Regions from separate parts of the Thauera sp. SWB20 genome, predicted to be linked through region 3. Evidence: predicted binding sites of a transcription regulator. Region 3 holds the regulator's gene; each other region holds the start of a gene.
What was found. Region 3 encodes FNR, which switches genes on or off when oxygen is low (the NO sensors DNR and NnrR bind a similar motif). Its sites were predicted from a motif close to TTGANCTAGNTCAA; they were not measured.

Region 1 (6,331 bases), on a different contig from region 3:
GCGACATCGTCGCCGCGGCCTACGGCGAGAAGGTGGGCGGCTTCGGCCCCGAATACATCATCCCGCGCCCCTTCGACCCGCGCCTGATCGTCAAGATCGCCCCCGCCGTGGCCGAGGCCGGCATGGCCTCGGGCGTGGCGACGCGCCCGATCACCGACTGGAACGCGTACCGCAGCCAGCTCAACAACTTCGTCTGGCACTCCGGCCTGATCATGAAGCCGGTGTTCGCCGCCGCGCACAAGAACCCGAAGCGGATCATCTTCTCCGAGGGCGAATCCGAGAAGGTGCTGCGCGCGGTGCAGCAGGTGGTGGACGAGGGCCTGGCGCGTCCGATCCTCATCGGCCGTCCCGAGGTCGTGGCCAAGAACATCGAGCGCTTCGGCCTGCGCCTGGCCGCCGAGCGCGACTTCGAGCTGGTCAACCCCGACTCCGACCCGCGCTTCAACCAGCTCTGGCAGCACTACCACGGCCTGATGGAGCGCCGCGGCGTATCGGTGGAGTACGCCAAGAAGGAAGTGCGCCGCCGCACCACGCTGATCGGCGCGCTGCTTCTCAAGTTCGGCTACGGCGACGGCCTCATCTGCGGCACCTACGGCATGCACCGCCTGCACCGCGAGTTCGTCGAGGACGTGCTCGGCCGTCGCGAGGGCGTCGATCACCTGTACACGGTGAACCTGCTCAGCCTGCCGGGCCGCACGCTCTTCCTCGCCGACACCTACGTCAACTACGACCCCACGCCCGAGCAGGTGGTCGAGATGACGCTGCTCGCCGCCGAGGAGATGAAGCGTTTCGGCATCGAGCCGCGCATCGCGCTGCTGTCGCACTCGTCCTTCGGTTCGGCCGATTCGCCCACCGCCGAGAAGATGCGCACGGCAATGCGCATGCTGCACGAGCACCATCCGGAGCTGCAGGTGGAAGGCGAGATGCACGGCGACTCGGCGCTCGATGCCCGCCACCGCCTGCAGATCTTCCCCAACGCGAAGATGCGCGAGGACGCCAACCTGCTCATCTTCCCCACCCTGGACGCGGCCAACATCGCCTTCAACCTGCTCAAGAACGCGGCCGGCAGCGGCATGACCGTGGGCCCGATCCTGCTCGGCGCGGCCAAGCCGGTGCACATCCTCACCCCCTCGGCGACCGTGCGCCGCATCATCAACATGACCGCGCTCACCGTGGTCGAGGCCGGGCAGGCGGGCTGAGCGAAGCCGCGCCCGCCGCCCGATCGCGACTTGCGTCGCTCCCACCGCGCCGGTTTTCCGTGGGAGCGACGCCAGTCGCGATCGCGGCGCTTCCGCACCGACCACGCCCCTCGCCACCGCACCGCCCGATCGCGACTTGCGTCGCTCCTACCGCGCTGGTTTTCCGTGGGAGCGACGCCAGTCGCGATCGCGGCGCTTCCGCACCGACCACGCCCCTCGCCACCGCACCGCCCGATCGCGACTTGCGTCGCTCCCACCGCGCCGGTTTTCCGTGGGAGCGACGCCAGTCGCGATCGCGGCGCTTCCGCACCGACCACGCCCCTCGCCACCGCACCGCCCGATCGCGACTTGCGTCGCTCCCACCGCGCCGGTTTTCCGTAGGAGCGACGCCAGTCGCGATCGCGGCGCTTCCGCACCGACCACGCCCCTCGCCACCGCACCGCCCGATCGCGACTTGCGTCGCTCCCACCGCGCAGGTTCTCCGTAGGAGCGACGCCAGTCGCGATCGCGGCGCTTCCGCACCGACCACGCCCCTCGCTACCGCACCGCGCCCGCGCATTCCTTCCTTGTCCGGTCGGCCTGCGCTGCGCGAAGCTGACGCCATCCCATAGCCGGAGGCGGGCGGATGAGCGCGGACGAAGGGCGGGCGGCGTTGGTGCTGACCGGGGGTGGCGCGCGCGCCGCCTACCAGGTCGGCGTGCTGGCTGCGGTCCGCGAACTGCGCGGCAAGCGCCCCGGCAACCCCTTCCCGATCCTGTGCGGCACCTCGGCGGGGGCGATCAACGCGGTCGCGCTCGCCGTGCACGCGGGCGACTTCGGCCGCGCGGTGCGGCACATCCAGCGCGTCTGGCGCAGCCTGCACGTGGATCAGGTGTACCGCGTCGATCCGCTCGCGCTCTTCGGCAGCGGCCTGCGCTGGGGCGCGGCGCTGTTCGGCGGCTGGCTGGTCCGGCAGACGCCACGCTCGCTGCTCGACAACACGCCCTTGCGCGGCCTGCTCGAGCGCGTGCTCGACTTCCCCGCGATCGAGGCCGCGATCGGCCGCGGCGACCTGCGCGCGCTCAGCGTCACCGCCTCGGGCTATTCCTCCGGCGAGAGCCTCGCCTTCTTCCAGGGCGCGCCCGAGCTGCAGCCCTGGCGGCGCGCGCAGCGCCTCGGCGTGCGCGCCGAGCTCGACGTCTGCCACGTGCTGGCGAGCGCGGCGTTGCCCTTCGTCTTCCCCGCGGTGAAGATCCATCGCGAGTATTTCGGCGACGGCTCGATGCGCCAGCTCGCGCCGGTGAGCCCGGCGATCCACCTCGGCGCCGACCGCATCCTGGTGATCGGCGCCGGACGCACCGCCGAGGAGGGGAGAGTGCGTGCAGCGGGCGGCTACCCTTCGCCGGCGCAGATCGCCGGCCACGCCTTGTCGAGCATCTTCCTCGACACCCTCGAGGTCGATCTCGAGCGCCTCGCGCGCATCAACGACACGGTGGGCCGGCTCGACGAGGCCCGCCGCGCCGAGGCGGGGATCGCGCTGCGTCCGCTCGAGTGCCTGGTGATCCAGCCCTCGCAGCGCCTCGACATCATCGCCGCGCGCCATGCGCACAGCCTGCCGGCACAGCTGCGCATCGTGCTGCGCGGGCTGGGCACCTTTCGCCGCGAGGGCTCGACCCTGCTCTCCTACCTGCTTTTCGAACCGAGCTTCACGCGCGCGCTGATCGAGCTCGGCTATCATGACGCGATGACGCGCGCCGGCGAACTGCGCCGCTTCCTGCGCATCGACTCCTGACCCGGGGCGGGGGGTGGCGAGCGGACTCGCCGGCGACGCCGCTGCGGGAGTAGAATTCCGCCAGAGTTGGAAACAACTTGAAATCCATTTCGTATCTGCCTATTTTTTAAAGCAGAACGCTTCGCATCCGCCTTCCACCGCTCTCCGTCCCGTCGCCATCATGAAAGTTCGCCCCCTGATCGCCGCGATTGCCGCGATGTTCGCGCTGCAGTCCGGCATGGCCATCGCAGCCCCGAAGGCATCCGGCAAGGCTGCGACGAGCAAGGTTTCCAAGCCGGCCGCGAAGAAGGCCGCGGCCACCGCCCCGGTGCGCAAGGCCGCCGTCAAGCCCGCGCCGAAGAAGGGCGTCGTGGCCAAGGCCGCGGCGTCCGACACCAAGGCGGCCCGTTCCGCCAAGGCTGCGACCCGTGCGTCCGCCAACGCCCGCGGCAAGGCGCCGACGATGCGGGTGAGCCTGCGCAAGCCGGCGGTCGCCGCCGCCGCGCTCGCCGCCCCCGCCGCGGTGCTCGCCGACGAACCGGATACCCCGGTCACGCTTGACGGCAGCGGCATGCCCGTGCTCGCTTCGAACGCCTTCTACGTGATCAACCAGCGCACCGGCGAGGTGCTGCTCGAGCGCAACGCCACCGAAGTGTTGCCGATCGCCTCGATCACCAAGCTGATGACCGCGATGGTGGTGCTCGATGCGGGGCTGAGCCTGTCCGAGCCGATCGAGATCAACGACGCCGACATCGACCAGCTCAAGGGTACCGGCTCGCGGCTCGCGCTCGGCACCACGCTGTCGCGCGAAGAGATGCTGCAGCTCGCGCTGATGTCGTCCGAAAACCGCGCGGCCTCGTCGCTGGCCCGCCACTATCCGGGCGGCGAGGCCGCCTTCGTCGACGCGATGAACGTCAAGGCGCGCCTGCTCGGGCTGTGGAACACCCGCTTCCATGACAGCACCGGGCTCAACCCGGCCAACGTCTCCAGCCCGCGCGACCTCGCCAAGATGGTCGCGGCCTCGGCGTCCTACCCGCTGATCCGCGAGTTCTCCACCGCGCACGAGCGCTACGTGCCGGTGCACGGCCGCATGCTGCGCTTCGGCAACACCAACTCGCTGGTGCGCAGCCCGGAATGGACGATCAGCGTGTCCAAGACCGGCTACATCTCCGAGGCGGGGCGCTGCCTGGTCATGCAGACCTGGCTGCACCAGCAGCCGGTGGTCATGGTGCTGATGGACTCCTCCGGCCGCTACACCCGCACCGCCGACGCCAAGCGCGTGCGCAAGTGGCTCGAACAGACTGCTCCCCAGCGCCTGGCGGCCGCACCGCAGGGCGCGGGCGGCTGAGCTTCCCGATTACGCAGGTCGAACGACGCGGGGCCGCCCGGTGGGGCAGGCCCCGCGTCGCGTTTGCGGGCGCGCGCGTCCGCGCCGGGCAGCACGGTGCAGGCGGCGTCGAATGCGGCGCTCGCGGGCGCCCCGTGGCGACCACGACTGCAGGGCGGTTGATCTTCGTCAATGGAGCCGGGCAGGGCGCTCACTAAGCTCGCGGGTTCCGACCCCGAACCCACCAGAGAGGATCTCCCCATGGGTGCTGCCCTGCCCGAAACCGCCCCGAGCCGCCTGTTCCTGTCCGGCAACGAGGCCGTGGCGCTCGCCGTGCGCGACGCCGGCTGTCGCGTCGCCGCCGCCTATCCGGGCACGCCGGCGACCGAGATCCTCGAGGAGCTGTCGCGCTTTCCCGACCTGTACACCGAGTGGTCGGTGAACGAGAAGGTATCGCTCGAGGTCGCGCTCGGCGCCTCGATGGTGGGCGCACGCGCCTTCTGCGCGATGAAGCACGTCGGCCTCAACGTCGCCGCCGACGCGCTGATGACCATGACCGTCACCGGCACCGAAGGCGGCCTCGTGATCGCGGTCGCCGACGACGTCGGCATGTCCTCGTCGCAGAACGAGCAGGACTCCCGCTTCTGGGCCCGCTTCGCCCACCTGCCGCTGTTCGAGCCCGCCGACGCGCAGGAGTCCTACGACATGGCGCGCGAGGCCTTCGCGGTGTCCGAGCGCTTCCGCTGCCCGGCGATCGTGCGCCTGACCACCCGCATCTGCCACGTCAAGGGCCGCGTCGTCGCGGGCGAGCGCGAGGCCCACGAGCCCGCCGGCTTCGTCAAGGATCCGCAGCGCTGGGTCATGGTGCCCGGCCACGCCAAGCCGCGCGTGGCGCTGATGTACGAGCGCGAGGAGGCCTTGCGCGCCGCCTCCGCGCAGAGCCCGTTCAACCTGCTCGTCGAGGGCAGCGACCGCCGTATCGGCTTCGTGACCTCGGGCCCGGCCTACATGCACGTGCGCGAGACCTTCCCCGACGCGCCGGTGTTCAAGCTCGGCCAGTCCTACCCGCTGCCGCTCGAGCGCCTGCGCGAGTTCGCCGCCGGCGTCGACCAGCTCCTGGTGGTCGAAGAGACCGAACCCCTGGTCGAGAGCGAGCTGCGTGCCGGCGGCATCGCCTGCGCGGGCAAGGACGTGCTGCCGCGCGTCGGCGAGCTCTCGCCCGACCGCCTGCGCCCGGCCGTGGCCCGCCTGCGCGGCGAGGAAGTCCCCGCCGCCGCGCAGCCCCGCCTGGTGCCGCAGCAGGTCTTCCCGCGCCCGCCCACCATGTGCGTCGCCTGTCCGCACCTGGGCATCTATTACACCCTCGCGCAGCTGCGCAACCTCACCATCTCGGGCGACATCGGCTGCTACACCCTGGGCGCCGGCCACCCCTGGAACGCGCTCGACACCTGCATCTCGATGGGCGCCTCGATGGGCGTGGCGCTCGGCATGGACAAGGGCCGCGGCCAGGCCGACGCCAAGAAGGCGGTGATCGCGGTGATCGGCGACTCCACCTTCATGCACATGGGCATGCAGGGCCTGCTCGACATCACCTGGAACCGCGGCAACGTCACCGTGCTGCTGCTCGACAACCGCGCGGTGGGCATGACCGGCGGCCAGGACAACCCCGGCACCGGCCGCGACATCCACGGCGAGAGTGCGCAGCGGGTCGACTTCGCCAAGCTGTGCGAGGCGCTGGGGGTGAAGAAGGAGCGCATCCACACGCTCGACCCCTACGAGCTGCCGACGCTGTTCAAGACCCTGCGCGAGGAGATCAAGATCCCCGAGCCCTCGGTGATCATCACCGACCGCCCCTGCGTGCTGATCGACCACTACAAGCCGACCCAGCCCTACAAGGTGATCGCGGATAAGTGCACCGGCTGCGCCAACTGCATCGACGTCGGCTGCCCGGCGATCCAAGTCACCCGGCGCGAGACCCAGGTCAAGCCCTCGGGCAAGGAAGTCGAGCTCGCCTTCGTGCGCATCGAGACCTCCGCCTGCACCGGCTGCGGCCTG
Region 2 (6,331 bases), on a different contig from region 3:
CTGCAGGCGGCGGGTCTGCCCGCCACCCCGAATGCCGATCGGGGCCTCGACCACGGTGCCTGGGTGCCCCTGTCGCACCTTTACCCCAAGGCCGACATCCCGGTGTTTCAGGTATCGCTGCCGGAATGGCTCGACGCCGATGGCGCCTACGACTACGGGCGGGTGCTCGCGCCGTTGGCAGGCGAAGGCGTGCTGATCGTGGGCTCGGGCAGCCTGACCCACAACCTGTACGAGTTCCGCCTCGGTGATCCACGCGCCCAAGCCTATGCAGCGGAGTTCGCGCACTGGGTGCGGGACGCGGTGCTGGCGGGCGACCACCCGCGCCTGCGCCAGGCGCTCGAGATCGCACCGCACGCCCGCCGTGCGCATCCCACCGCCGAGCATTACCTGCCGCTGCTGGTGGCCGCCGGCGCGGCGGCGCAGGCCGTGCCCGCGAGCGTCATCGAAGGGGGCATCGTGCATGGCGTGCTGTCGATGGATTCCTTCCTGTTCGGTGCCGACCTCGCCGCGATGAAGGGTGCCGACGCGAACCAGGCATTGGCCGACTGAGGCGCGACCATGTCCGATCAGGATCTCATCGTTCAACAAGCGTCCGCCCCGGCGGCGCGCTTGATCCTGCTTTTCCATGGAGTGGGATCACGCCCCGAGGATCTCGTGCCGCTCGGCCGCCTGCTCGCCGAGGCCGACCCGGGCGCCTGGGTGGTCAGCGTGCGCTCACCCGACCCCAGCGACCTGGGCGGCGGCTGGCAGTGGTTCTCGGTACGCGGGGTGACCGAGGACAGCCGCCCGGCGCGTATCGCCGAGGCCATGCCATCGTTCGTGCGCCAGGTGCGCGACTGGCAGGCGAGGGCAGGGGTGGATGCCGCCGCCACCACGCTGGTCGGCTTCTCGCAGGGTGCGATCATGGCGCTGGAGTCCACCCAGTTGCCGGAAACGGTCGCCGCGCGCGTCATCTCGATCGCCGGCCGCTTTGCCTTGCCACCGCGCGTGGCGCCGGCGAACACGCAGGTGCATCTGCTGCACGGCGAGCAGGATCCGGTGATCGATGCGCGCTACAGCCTGATGGCCGCCGAGACGATGCAGGCGCTCGGTGCGGCCGTCAGCGTCGAGCTCTTCCCGGATCTGGGGCATGGTGTGGATGCTCGTGTCGCCGGTCGCGTGAAGGCCTTGGCTGCCTGAGTGGCCCGGCTCTGCTCCATGGAGCATGGATGCGGTAGCGAACAGCGTGTCCGGAAACGAAAAAACCCACCGCTTCGGGTGGGTTTTCATGCTTGCAGCGTACCTTTCGGGACTCTTCCGACGTTGGCCGGGTCCCGTCGGGACATCGAATCGATGGGGCGACATACCGGAATCGAACCGGTGACACCTGGAGCCACAATCCAGTGCTCTACCAACTGAGCTAATGCCGCCACTGTGGGACCCCGGAAAACCGGAATCCCGAAAAACTTTTCCTGGCCTGCCCGGCAGGGATCGAACCTGCAACCCCCGGCTTAGAAGGCCGGTGCTCTATCCAATTGAGCTACGGGCAGCTTCCGGCGGGCAGTCGGGATGTGAGCTGGTCGGGGTGGAGGGATTCGAACCCCCGACATCTTGCTCCCAAAGCAAGCGCGCTACCGGACTGCGCTACACCCCGAGAGCCGCGAACTATACAGATGCCTTTTTCGTTCGTCAAACAAAATTCGCGCGTCGCAAAAAAAACCGGAATCACGCGCTGGCGTGGCTTCCGGGGCGCGGCCCGGCGTTTTTCGCTGCATCGCGGCGGGCGCGCACCACACGCAGCAGGTTGGCGAAGAGCCAACCGAACTCGACCGCCAGCACGACGCCGGCGAGCGGGGCGAGCACCGGCACGAAGACCGCGACGCAGAGCGTGGCGAGACTCGTGGTGCGCACGCGCAGCTGGCGGCGGATCGGGGTGTCGGGCAGCAGCTTCTTCATGTTCGGTGCCTTCAGCCCGGCCTGGGTGAGGTGCAGCCAGGCGAGGAAGGGCACGATCTTGTAGAGCATCGCGGTGATGGTGCCGCCGAAACCGCCGTGCAGGATCAGCACGCCGGCGAGGATCGGCCAGCAGTCGGCGTCGGACCACAGCGAGATCGCCAGCACCAGGACGCCGGCGAGCGCCGAGTACATGGCCTCGCGGAAGGCGAGGAAGGGCGTGTCGGGCTTGCTGCGCCGCGAGTGTGCCTGCAGGTACAGCGTGGTGCCCGCGTAGCCGGCGCCGAGCAGCCCGAGTGCGAGGATGGCGATGAAGCGCGCGGCATCGATTGCGAGATACTCGGCGAGGGTCCACAACACGAGGGTGGCGGTGACCGCCGGTGCCCACAGCGTGGTGAAGCGCTGCGGGTAGGCAGCGGTGATCTGGAACATCGGTACCACGACCCAGCTCGCGGCGGCGAGCAGCACTGCGGCCCAGCCCATCCAGCCCCAGCCGGCGTGCAGGTTCACCACGGTCGGCAGCGGCACCGGCAGGGCGACGCCGCGCGTGAGCACGAGCACCAGGCTGAAGCCGAGGACCGCGGTCACGACGAGGCCGGCGAAGGCCATGCGCAGATCGCGCGGGGTGCGGGTGTTGTTGCCCGTGCGTGCGCCGCGGCTGAGGCCCAGCGCGGCGGCGGAGAGGAACACGAAGAGTCCGCCCACGAGCAGCACGGCGCCGCCGAGCAGGACGCCGGGTGCGCCGGCACCCAGTCCGAAGGCGAGCCCCGCGGCGCCGAGCGCCATCGCCAGGTGAGTGATGCCGGCGATGCGCAGCGGCGCGGGCATGCTCGCGCCCGCCACCACCGGCATGACCTGCAGCAACGCGCCGAGCATCACCTGCAACATGAAGCCGGCGGCGAAGAGGTGCGTGATGGCGAGTGCGCCGGGCGTCCACCGCGAGACGAGGATCTCGCCGCCAAAGATCAGCGTCAGCCCTGCCGCCACGCCGAACAGCGGGGCGGTGAGGAAGAAGCGGATCGGTGCCGAGAACGGCGGCGTGTCGTCGTAGGAGAGGCCCGGCCCCATCATCGCTGGCGGATCCGGATCTCGACGGCGCCGTCGTCGCGGAAGGCCTCGGCGTGGCGGTAGCCGTCGCGATCGAGGATGCGTAGCAGCGGGTGCGGCATGCGGTCGAGGATGAGCAGCATTTCCTCGTCCTTGCCGAGGGCCATCAGGCCCTCCATGGCACGCTCGAAGGGCTCGGGCGGCTCGAGGCCGCGGGCATCGACGACACGTCCGCTCATGCTGCGCGGGCCTCGCCGAGGTGCTTGCCGACCGAGGCCGACAGGCGCTCCTGCTCGTCGCCGGGCAGGCGGCTGTCGAGCATCGGGTAGATCACGCTCTCTTCTTTCATGTTGTGCTGCTGCATCATGATCAGCAGCGTCTCGGCCTCGCCGGCGAAGTCGTCGGCGTCCTGCTTGTCGAGGGCGTACTGCAGGGCGGCCAGGGTGTCGCGCATGTTCTGGTGTTCATGGCGCATCACCATGGTGGGACCTTGCGTCATGCCCGTCGCCTGCTCGAAGGCGGGAAAGAGGGTGCTCTCCTCGGCGTCGAAGTGGGCGTTGAGCGCGTCCGCGAACTTCTTCAGCGCTTCGGCAGCGTCGGCCCAGTCGCCGTCGGAGGCAAGCTCCTCGGCGCGGGCGAAGATGCCGTCGCAGTCGCGGTGGTCGTGGGTCATGAGTTCGGAAATGGTATTCATCGGAGTCTCCTCTCTGGCGGGTGTATCGAATTCTCCGCAGGGGGCGACAAACGGCATTGATGCAGGTCAAGGGCATCCCGGCTGCGTTGGACTGACAACTGTTTGTCGTGCATCAAAGTCCGCATCGCTTGGGCGGCACGGCGCTTGCAGGCACAATGCGCGCTTTTTCGCAGGGGACGCGGGTGGTCCGGACGAGGCGGTCGGGCGGGGCGGAGAACGGCTGCAAGGGCGGCTCGACGAGCGGCTGGGTACGGGTGTTCGTGCCGTTCGCGCTCGGCTATTACCTGTCCTACCTGCTGCGCACGGTCAACGCGGTGATCTCGCCGCGGCTCACCGACGAGCTCGGCCTGTCGGCGGCCAGCCTAGGCCTGCTGACCAGCGCGTATTTCCTCGCCTTCGGCGCGGCGCAGATTCCGGTCGGGATCGCGCTCGACCGCTTCGGTCCGCGGCGGGTGGAGGCCGCGCTGCTGTTGCTCGCGGCGCTCGGCAGCGCGCTGTTCGCCATGGCCGACTCGCTCGGCGCGCTCGCGGGCGCACGCGCCATGGTGGGCCTGGGGGTGTCGGCTTGCCTGATGGCGGCGCTGAAGGGGTTCACGCTGTGGTATCCGCCCGAGCGCCAGAGCTCGATGATCGGTTTCATCATGGCCTCGGGCTCGCTCGGCGCGCTCACCGCCAGCGTGCCGCTCGCGGCGGTGCTGCCGGTGCTGGGCTGGCGCGGGGCGTTCTGGATCATCGCCGCGGTGTCCCTGTTTGCCGCGGTGCTGGCGCTGCGCGCGCTGCCCGATTCGCCAGCGGCGCATAGCGAGGCCTCGCTGGCGGCCGCGCTGCGCGTCGTGGCGGGCATCTTCGCCGCGCCCGCCTTCCTGCGCCATGCGGCGGCCTCGGTGTTCTTCGTCGGCGGCTTCATGGCGCTGCAGAGCCTGTGGGTGGTGCCGTGGGTGATGAACGTGAACGGCTTCGACATCGCCGGTGCGGCGACGGTACTGGTGGCCCTCAACCTCGGCAACCTCGCCGGACAGCTCGCGGTGGGCGTGTTCGGCGTGCGCCTGGCGCGCGCCGGAGTCCAGCCGCTCGGCCTGCTGCGCGCGGGCTACGGCATGATGCTGTTGGTGCAGGCGCTGATCCTGTGGTCCGACCTGCCGGTGCTCCCGCTATGGACCGCATTCGGCCTGCTCACCGCGGCCAACTCGCAGATCTACCTGTCGGCGGCGCGCGCCTTTCCGCCCGCGCTGTTCGGCCGCGTCAGCACCGCGCTCAACCTGATGGCGTTCGCCGGCGCCTTCTGCGTGCAGTGGGGCTTCGGCATCGGCCTCGATCTCATGCGAGGCATGGGTGTGGAGCTTGCGCGCGCGCTGGCCTGGGGCTTCGGAGCCTTGCTCGCGCTGCAGGCGCTCGCCTATCTGCCGCTGCTCGGACGCCCGGCGGCGAGGCCGTCCAAGGGCGAGGCTTGAATGCCCGCATGGACCGTCTCACCGTGTTGCGTGTGCACAGCTTCCTTACCCGAGCGCCACAAAGCGGCGCAAAATAACGCCCGGCCGGGCTCCGGCGCATGCCAGGCGGGCTCCCGCCGCATGATGTCCGGGCAGTTCCGGCGACGAATTCATCCTGATGGAGTTTCCCATGTCTGAACCCACGACCGACTCGACCGTGCAGCCGCCTCGGCGCAAGGGGCTGCGTCGGACGTTGTGGACGGTCGCGATCCTGCTCGCGCTCTCGGCCGCCGCTTACCTCGCCGTGCCGCCGGTGGCGCGGCACTACGCGCAGAAGCTGCTCGGCGAGACGCTCGGGCGCGAGGTCGTCGTCGAGCGCGTGCTGATCAACCCCTTCCGCCTTACTGCCGAGGTGGGCGGACTGCGCATCATGGAGGCCGATGGCAGCGCCGAGGCGCTCGGCTTTGAATCGCTGCGCGCCAACCTCGAGCTCGAGTCGCTGCTGCGCAAGGGCATCGTGCTGCACGAGCTCGCCCTCGACAAGCCGCGCGTCCATGTCGCGCTCGAAGCCGAGGGGCGCCACAACTGGACGGACGTGCTCGAGCGCATCGCCGCGCTCGGTGGCGAGGAACCCGCCGAGGACACGCCGCCGACGCTGTTCTCGATCGGCAACATCCGCATCAGCGACGGCCTTGTGCGCGTCGACGACCGCGTGCGCGGCATCACCCACGAGCTCTCCGAACTGGGCGTCGGCGTGCCCTTCGTCTCCAACCTGCCGGTGCGGGTGGATGTCTTCGTGCAACCCTCGCTCTCGGCCAAGCTCAACGGCGACGCGCTGCTGCTCAATGCGCGCACCAAGCCCTTCGCCGAATCGCAAGAAACCATCCTCGACGTCTCGCTGAAGGAGTTCGACCTCACGCCCTGGATCGCCTACCTGCCGATCGAGCCGCGCTTCCGCCTTCCTTCGGCGCTGCTGACGACCAATCTCGAGCTCTCGTTCAGCCAGACGGTGGAGGGTGCGCCGGTGCTCTCCCTGCGCGGTCCGCTGCAGGTTCACAAGCTGGTGCTGCAGGATCGCGAGGGCGCGCCGGTCGCGACCGCGGACGAGGTGGAGCTCGAATTCGCCGACGTGCAGCCGATGATCGGGCGCTGGCACTTCACCCGGCTGCGCCTGGCACGTCCGGAGCTCGACCTGGTGCGGCTGAAGGACGGCGGGCTCAACGTGCTC
Region 3 (6,331 bases):
GGCGAGGATGGAATAGGTGAGCCCGCAGGGGATGAAGCCCCACAGCATGCCGAGCGGCAGCGCCTGCCCGACCGAGCGCGCCGGCAGGAAGCGCCGGGTGGCGGGCTGGATGCGCCGCCACAGCAGGTGACCGACGCGCTCGATGGGCGCGAGCAGTCGGGTGAAGCCGGTGAGGTAGAGCCCGAGCGCCACCAGCATCAGGTTGGCGAGCACGTACAGCGTCATCTGCACCGGCAGCATGCCCTCGTAGAGCAGGCCGACCGAGCCGAGCAGGCCGACACCGGCACCGAGCAAGGTGTAGGTGCCGATGCGCCCGAGGTTGTAGGCCAGGTGCAGCGGCCACTGCGGCCGGCTGCCGGGCACCTGCACCTGCATGCTGAGCGCGCCGACGATGCCGCCGCACATCGACACGCAGTGGGTGCCGCCGAGCAGGCCGATCAGGAAGACGGCGAGATAACCGGTTTCGGGCATGAAGAAGAAAAGGGCCCCGCGGGAAATGCGAGGCCCTCATTCTACGCTGCGGTGCGCAATCCGTGCGGCGTTCAGATCACCCGCGAGTAGCGCTGGCGCTCGCGGTCGGCGCGCAGATAGCGGTCGAACACCATCGCGATGCCGCGCACCAGCAGGCGGCCGCCGGGCTGCACGCTGATCCAGTCGCCGTCGATCTTGACCAGCCCGGCCTTCTCCATTTCCTGCAGATCGGCGAGTTCCTCGGCGAAGTACTCGCGGAAGTTGACCAGGTAGGCGATCTCGATCGACTGCATCGAGAGCTCGAAGTGGCACATCAGCGCCTGGATGATCGCGCGCCGCAGCAGGTCGTCGGCGGTGAGCTCGATGCCGCGCAGCACCGGCAGCTCGTCGCGGTCGAGCGCGTCGTAGTACTCGTCGAGCGTCTTCACGTTCTGCGCGTACACCGGACCGATCTTGCCGATCGCCGACACCCCGAAGGCGAGCAGGTCGCATTCGGCGTGGGTGGAATAGCCCTGGAAGTTGCGGTGCAGGCGGCCCTGGCGCTGGGCGATGGTGAGCTCGTCGTCGGGCTTGGCGAAGTGGTCCATGCCGATATACACGTAGCCCGCCTCGGTGAGCCGGCGGATGCCGAGCTGCAGTAGCGCGAGCTTGGTGTCGGCCGTGGGCATGTCGCCGCTGTTGATGCGGCGCTGCGGCTTGAACAGGCCCGGCAGGTGAGCGTAGCTGTACAGCGAGATGCGGTCGGGCGAGATCTCCAGCACCTGGTCGAGCGTGCGGTCGAAGCTGGTCGGGTTCTGCCGGGGCAGGCCGTAGATCAGGTCCATGCTCACCGATTTGAAGCCGTTGGCGCGCGCGGCGTCGATGACCAGCTTGGTCTCGTCGAAGCTCTGGATACGATTGACCGCCTGCTGCACGTCCTCGGCGAAATCCTGCACGCCCACGCTCATGCGGTTGAAGCCGAGCTCGGCGAGCAGCTTCACGGTGTCGAAATCGACCTTGCGCGGGTCGACCTCGATCGAGTATTCGCCGTTGGGCACCAGCGTGAAGTGCTCGCGCACCGCCGCCATGAGCTCGCGCATCTCGTCGTGCGACAAAAAGGTCGGCGTGCCCCCGCCGAGGTGGAGCTGGGTGACCTGGCGGCTCCCCTCCAGGCAAGCGGCCTGCATCTCGATTTCTTTCGCGAGATATTTCAGGTACTTGGCCGAGCGCCCATGATCCTTGGTAATGATCTTGTTGCAGGCGCAGTAGTAGCAGATCGTGTTGCAGAAGGGGATGTGGAAGTATAATGAGAGCGGTTTGCTTACGCCGCCCACCGCCCGCTTGGCCAGCCAGGCCCGCAGCGCCTCTGCATTGAAGGCTTCGACGAAGCGGTCCGCCGTGGGATAGGACGTGTAGCGCGGCCCGTTGATGTCGAATTTGCGGATCAGTTGCGGGTCGAAGATGAGGTCGGTCTGGCTTTTCATGATCTTGCTGGCGGGCTGTCTGCCGAACAATGGCAGAAGCCTCCGTAATGTTGGTTGACTTGGGTCAACGGGTGTGATTAGCAATCCCGCCACTCCAGCGCAGGCGTCTCTAATGTCAGGAAAGCAGGATTATCGTGCAGATGAGGGCTAGCGTGCCAATTACCGTGGATGGGCTCAAATCGGCCTGTTCGCAGTGCAACCTCGTCGAGTTGTGCCTCCCCTTCGGAATGTCCGATCGTGAGCTGAGCCGGCTCGACGAACTGGTGGGCGCGCGCCGCAAGGTCAAGCGCCAGCACAATCTGTACCGCGCCGGTGACTCCTTCGAGGCGATCTACGCGATCCGCGCGGGCTCGTTCAAGACCGACGTGCTGCTCGAGGACGGTCGCGAACAGGTGACCGGCTTCCAGATGACCGGCGAGATCCTCGGTCTCGACGGCATCAGCACCGAGGCCCACAGCTGCAACGCGGTGGCGCTCGAGGACAGCGAGGTGTGCGTGATCGCCTACGACAAGCTCGAGCAGATGTCGCATGAGATCGAGGGCTTGCAACTTCAGTTCCACAAGGTCATGAGCCGCGAGATCGTGCGCGATCACGGCGTGATGATGCTGCTCGGCTCGATGCGCGCCGAAGAGCGCCTGGCCGCCTTCCTGCTGAACATGTCGCAGCGCTTCACGGCGCGCGGTTTCTCGCCGAGCGAGTTCAACCTGCGCATGACGCGCGAGGAGATCGGCTCCTACCTCGGACTCAAGCTCGAGACGGTGTCGCGCGCCTTCTCGCGCTTCCAGGAGGACGGGCTGATCGCGGTGCAGCAGAAGCACGTACACCTGCTCGACCTCGCCGGCCTCAAGCGCCTGATTCAGCACCAGCACGGCGCGCGCTGAGCACGCCGTGGCCGGGACGACCCGGGGCTCGACGGCTCAGGCGAGGTAGCCGGCGACGTTCTTGCTCAGCGCCACCGACACGATCCACGCATAGACCAGGATCGCACCGGCGAAGGCGGCGAGCCGCACGCCACGGGTACGTCCGCGCTTGAGCGCCAACGTGCCGAGCAGGATGTAGGCGAGCAGGCCGATCACCTTCGCCGTGACCCAGCCGGCGCTGAAGGGGTATTGCCCGATCATTACCGCCAGCGTGATCGCAGACAGCAGCAGCGTGCTGTCGACGAGGTGCGGCAGGAGCCGCGTCAGGCGGTGCTGCAGCAGGGCGTTGCCGGTGAGCATCCAGGTGCCGCGCAGCAGGAAGCCGGCGGCGCTCAGCACGACGCAGGTCACATGCAGGTTCTTGATCAGGTAGTACATCCACGATCCTAACGAAAGCCGGTCAGGGCGCCGCTCGACAACCGGCCGAATTGAAATTGCGTCCCCAGACGGAGAGTTCCAGATGCCCAACACGACCCCGCTCGACATCCCCTCCCTGCTGCGCCGCATCCCGCTGTTCAGCGAACTGTCGGAGGCGGACATCCAGCTGGTCGCGCGCTACACCCGCGAGCGCCAGGTCGCCCGCGGCGAAGTGCTGTTCCAGCGCGGCGACTTGCCGCACGGCTTTTACTTCGTGGTCTCCGGCCAGGTCAAGCTCGCCTTCTCGTCCTCGCAAGGCACCGAGAAGGTGGTCGAGATCATCGGCCCGATGCAGAGCTTCGGCGAGGCCGTGATGTTCATGAACCACCCCTACCCGGTCTTCGCCGAGGCCCTGAGCGAGACCGTGCTGGTGCACGTCGGCCAGGCGGTGGTGAGCGAACTCATCGACCAGGACTCCACCTTCGCACGCAAGCTGCTCGCCGGCATGGCGATCCGCCTGCACGGGCTGATCCAGGACGTGGAGACCTACTCCTTGCGCTCGAGCACCCAGCGCGTGATCGGCTACCTGCTGCAGGTGGCCGATAACGACGCACCCTGCGAGATCGCGCTGCCGACGAGCAAGCAGGTGATCGCCTCGCGCCTCAACCTGACGCCCGAGACCCTGTCGCGCATCTTCCACGACCTCAGCGACGCCGGCCTGATCACCGTGCAAGGCAAGCGTGTGAGTCTGCACGATCCGGTACGGCTGTCGCGCTACAACGCCTGAGCGGCCCTCGCCGCCCTCTCGGTCCGCTTGCGCGCGGACGCTCACTCGAGCACGACCGGCACGCCGGGCCGCGCCGCCTCGACCCTGCTCCAGCCCAGTTCGCGCTCGACCGCCTCGACGAAGGCGGCGGAGGCAGCCGGCTCGCCGTGCGCCACGAAGGTGCGCCGCGGCGCCTCGCCGAAGCCGCGCAGCCAGTCGAGGAGTGCGGGCTGGTCGGCGTGGGCGGAGAGCCCGCCGATGGTATGGATGCGCGCACGTACCGGGATACGTTCGCCGAACAGGGTGACCTGGTGCGCACCGTCGACCAGCCGGCGGCCGAGCGTGCCGGCAGCCTGGAAGCCTGCGATGACCACTGCGCACTCGCGCCGGCCGAGGTTGTGGCGCAGGTGGTGCTTGATCCGACCGGCATCGCACATGCCGCTTGCCGAGATCACGACCAGCCCGCCCGGCACCGCATTGAGCGCCTTCGATTCCTCGACGTCCTGCACGAACCGCACACGGAAGCGTCCCGAGTTGGCCTCGGCCCAGGCGTAGAGCGCACGCGTCTCATCGTCCCAGAGGGCGGTGTGGCGCACGGTGAGCGCGGTGACCGCAGAGGCCATCGGCGAGTCGACCACGACGTCGAGCCGGGCGATGCGTCCGGCGCGCACCAGGTCGGCGAGCACGAACAGCACTTCCTGGGTACGCCCGACCGCGAACGCCGGGATGATCACGTTGCCGCCATCGACCTCGAGCGTGCGCCGCAAGGCGAGCGCGAGCTCGTCGCAGGTGGCGGCGAAGGAGCGGTGGGCGCGGTTGCCGTAGGTCGACTCGACGCACAGGTAGTCGGCCCGGGCGATCCGCACCGGGTCCCGCAGCACCGGGCGCATCGGCTGGCCAATGTCGCCCGAGGCGACCAGCCGGCGGGTGTGGCCGCGCTCGCCGACGTCGATCTCGAGGATCGCCGAACCGAGGATGTGCCCGGCGTCACGGAAGCGGCAGCGCACGCCCGGGCCGGGCTCGATCCAGTCGTCGTAGTCGGTGGGGACGAAACGGCCCAGACTGGTACGCGCCTGCTCCACGGTGTAGAGCGGGGCCACCTCCGCCCGGCGTGCCATCTTGCGCGAGCGCGTGTCGCGCAGCGCCCACTCGGCCTCCTTCTCCTGGATATGGGCGGAATCCATCAACATCACGCCGAGCAGATCGACAGTGGCCGTGGTGGCGAAGATGCGCCCTCGATATCCCAGTGCCACGAGGCGCGGCAGCAGGCCGGAGTGATCGAGATGGGCGTGGGTGAGGAGCACGAAATCGATGTCGCGCAGCTCGAAATCGAGGGCGTCGCGGTTCTTGCGGTCGGCTTCGCGCCCGCCCTGGAAAAGGCCGCAATCCACCAGAAATGCACCGCGCTCGTGATCGACCCGCAGGCAGGAGCCGGTGACCTCGCCCGCAGCGCCAAGGAAGGTGAGCATCATCGCTGGCCTCGCCGATCTTTCAGGGGTTCCCACTGTGCCCTTAGTGATCGCTCGACGGCTTGATCATGATCAATCATGGCGGACCCCATCCGCTCGCTATAATCGAAGCACGACACACCACAGGGAGCGTACGTCATGTTCAAGCACATCCTGGTACCGACCGACGGCTCGGCACTCTCGGACAGCACGGTCGCCCGTGCCGTCTCCTTCGCGAAGGAGACCGGCGCGCGCATCACCTTCTTCTATTCGCAGCCGGACTTCCCGATGCCGATCTACGGCGAGGGCGCGCTGATCGATCCGACCACGCCCGAGCAGTTCGCGAAATCGGCTGCATCCGAAGCCGAGGCGATCCTTTCAAAGGCGCGCGGTGCGGCGGAAGCGGCGGGCGTGGCCTGCGACAGCGACACCGCGGTCAATGAGGTGCCCTACGAGGCGATCATCGACGCCGCCGACCGCCATGGCTGCGACCTCATCTTCATGGCCTCGCACGGCCGTCGCGGCATCGCAGGCCTGCTGCTCGGCTCCGAGACGCAAAAGGTGCTGACCCACAGCAAGACGCCGGTTCTGGTCTACCGCTGACACCGGCATCGGCCCCGCGCGCGGCCCCCCAAAGCATGCGGCCCGCTCGTGCGGGCCGTTTTCATCCGCGGTGCGGATCGCTCATGAGCGGGCGCTACGGGCCTTCTGCTCGTCCTCCGCCATATGGCGGCGGGCGAAGCGGTAAAGGTAGACGGCCATCACCAGAATGAAGACGATGGTGAAGAGGCTCAGCAGACCGATATCGCTCTTGAACAACAATTCCCAGGCCATGGTGCTTCTCCCTTTGCAAGAAACTCAGACATTCGGATCCATCCGGATCTCCATCTCTGCAGGGAGGTAAGC

Region 1: PO78_RS13735 (thiamine pyrophosphate-dependent enzyme) is a predicted target of FNR. The motif match lies at 4,456-4,469, and genes of this name have one in related genera.
Region 2: PO78_RS04870 (hemerythrin domain-containing protein) is a predicted target of FNR. The motif match lies at 3,730-3,743, and genes of this name have one in related genera.

Annotation. Positions count from the first base shown of each region.
Region 1 is NZ_JTDM01000019.1:395,502-401,832, forward strand. It holds gene PO78_RS13720 (NADP-dependent malic enzyme) at 1-1,199, shown strand, start outside; gene PO78_RS13725 (patatin-like phospholipase family protein) at 1,825-2,970, shown strand; gene pbpG (D-alanyl-D-alanine endopeptidase) at 3,131-4,297, shown strand; gene PO78_RS13735 (thiamine pyrophosphate-dependent enzyme) at 4,538-6,331, shown strand, end outside.
Region 2 is NZ_JTDM01000013.1:202,267-208,597, reverse strand. It holds gene PO78_RS04905 (dioxygenase family protein) at 1-549, shown strand, start outside; gene ypfH (esterase) at 559-1,179, shown strand; tRNA gene PO78_RS04895 (tRNA-His) at 1,334-1,409, opposite strand; tRNA gene PO78_RS04890 (tRNA-Arg) at 1,453-1,529, opposite strand; tRNA gene PO78_RS04885 (tRNA-Pro) at 1,557-1,633, opposite strand; gene PO78_RS04880 (hypothetical protein) at 1,705-3,003, opposite strand; gene PO78_RS04875 (DUF2249 domain-containing protein) at 3,000-3,218, opposite strand; gene PO78_RS04870 (hemerythrin domain-containing protein) at 3,215-3,673, opposite strand; gene PO78_RS04865 (MFS transporter) at 3,829-5,124, shown strand; gene PO78_RS04860 (DUF748 domain-containing protein) at 5,294-6,331, shown strand, end outside.
Region 3 is NZ_JTDM01000011.1:109,991-116,321, reverse strand. It holds gene PO78_RS02610 (sulfite exporter TauE/SafE family protein) at 1-471, opposite strand, end outside; gene hemN (oxygen-independent coproporphyrinogen III oxidase) at 543-1,934, opposite strand; gene fnr (fumarate/nitrate reduction transcriptional regulator Fnr) at 2,075-2,815, shown strand; gene PO78_RS02595 (SirB2 family protein) at 2,852-3,232, opposite strand; gene PO78_RS02590 (Crp/Fnr family transcriptional regulator) at 3,315-3,998, shown strand; gene PO78_RS02585 (MBL fold metallo-hydrolase RNA specificity domain-containing protein) at 4,040-5,449, opposite strand; gene PO78_RS02580 (universal stress protein) at 5,585-6,028, shown strand; gene PO78_RS22090 (DUF3149 domain-containing protein) at 6,110-6,259, opposite strand; gene PO78_RS02575 (FixH family protein) at 6,284-6,331, opposite strand, start outside.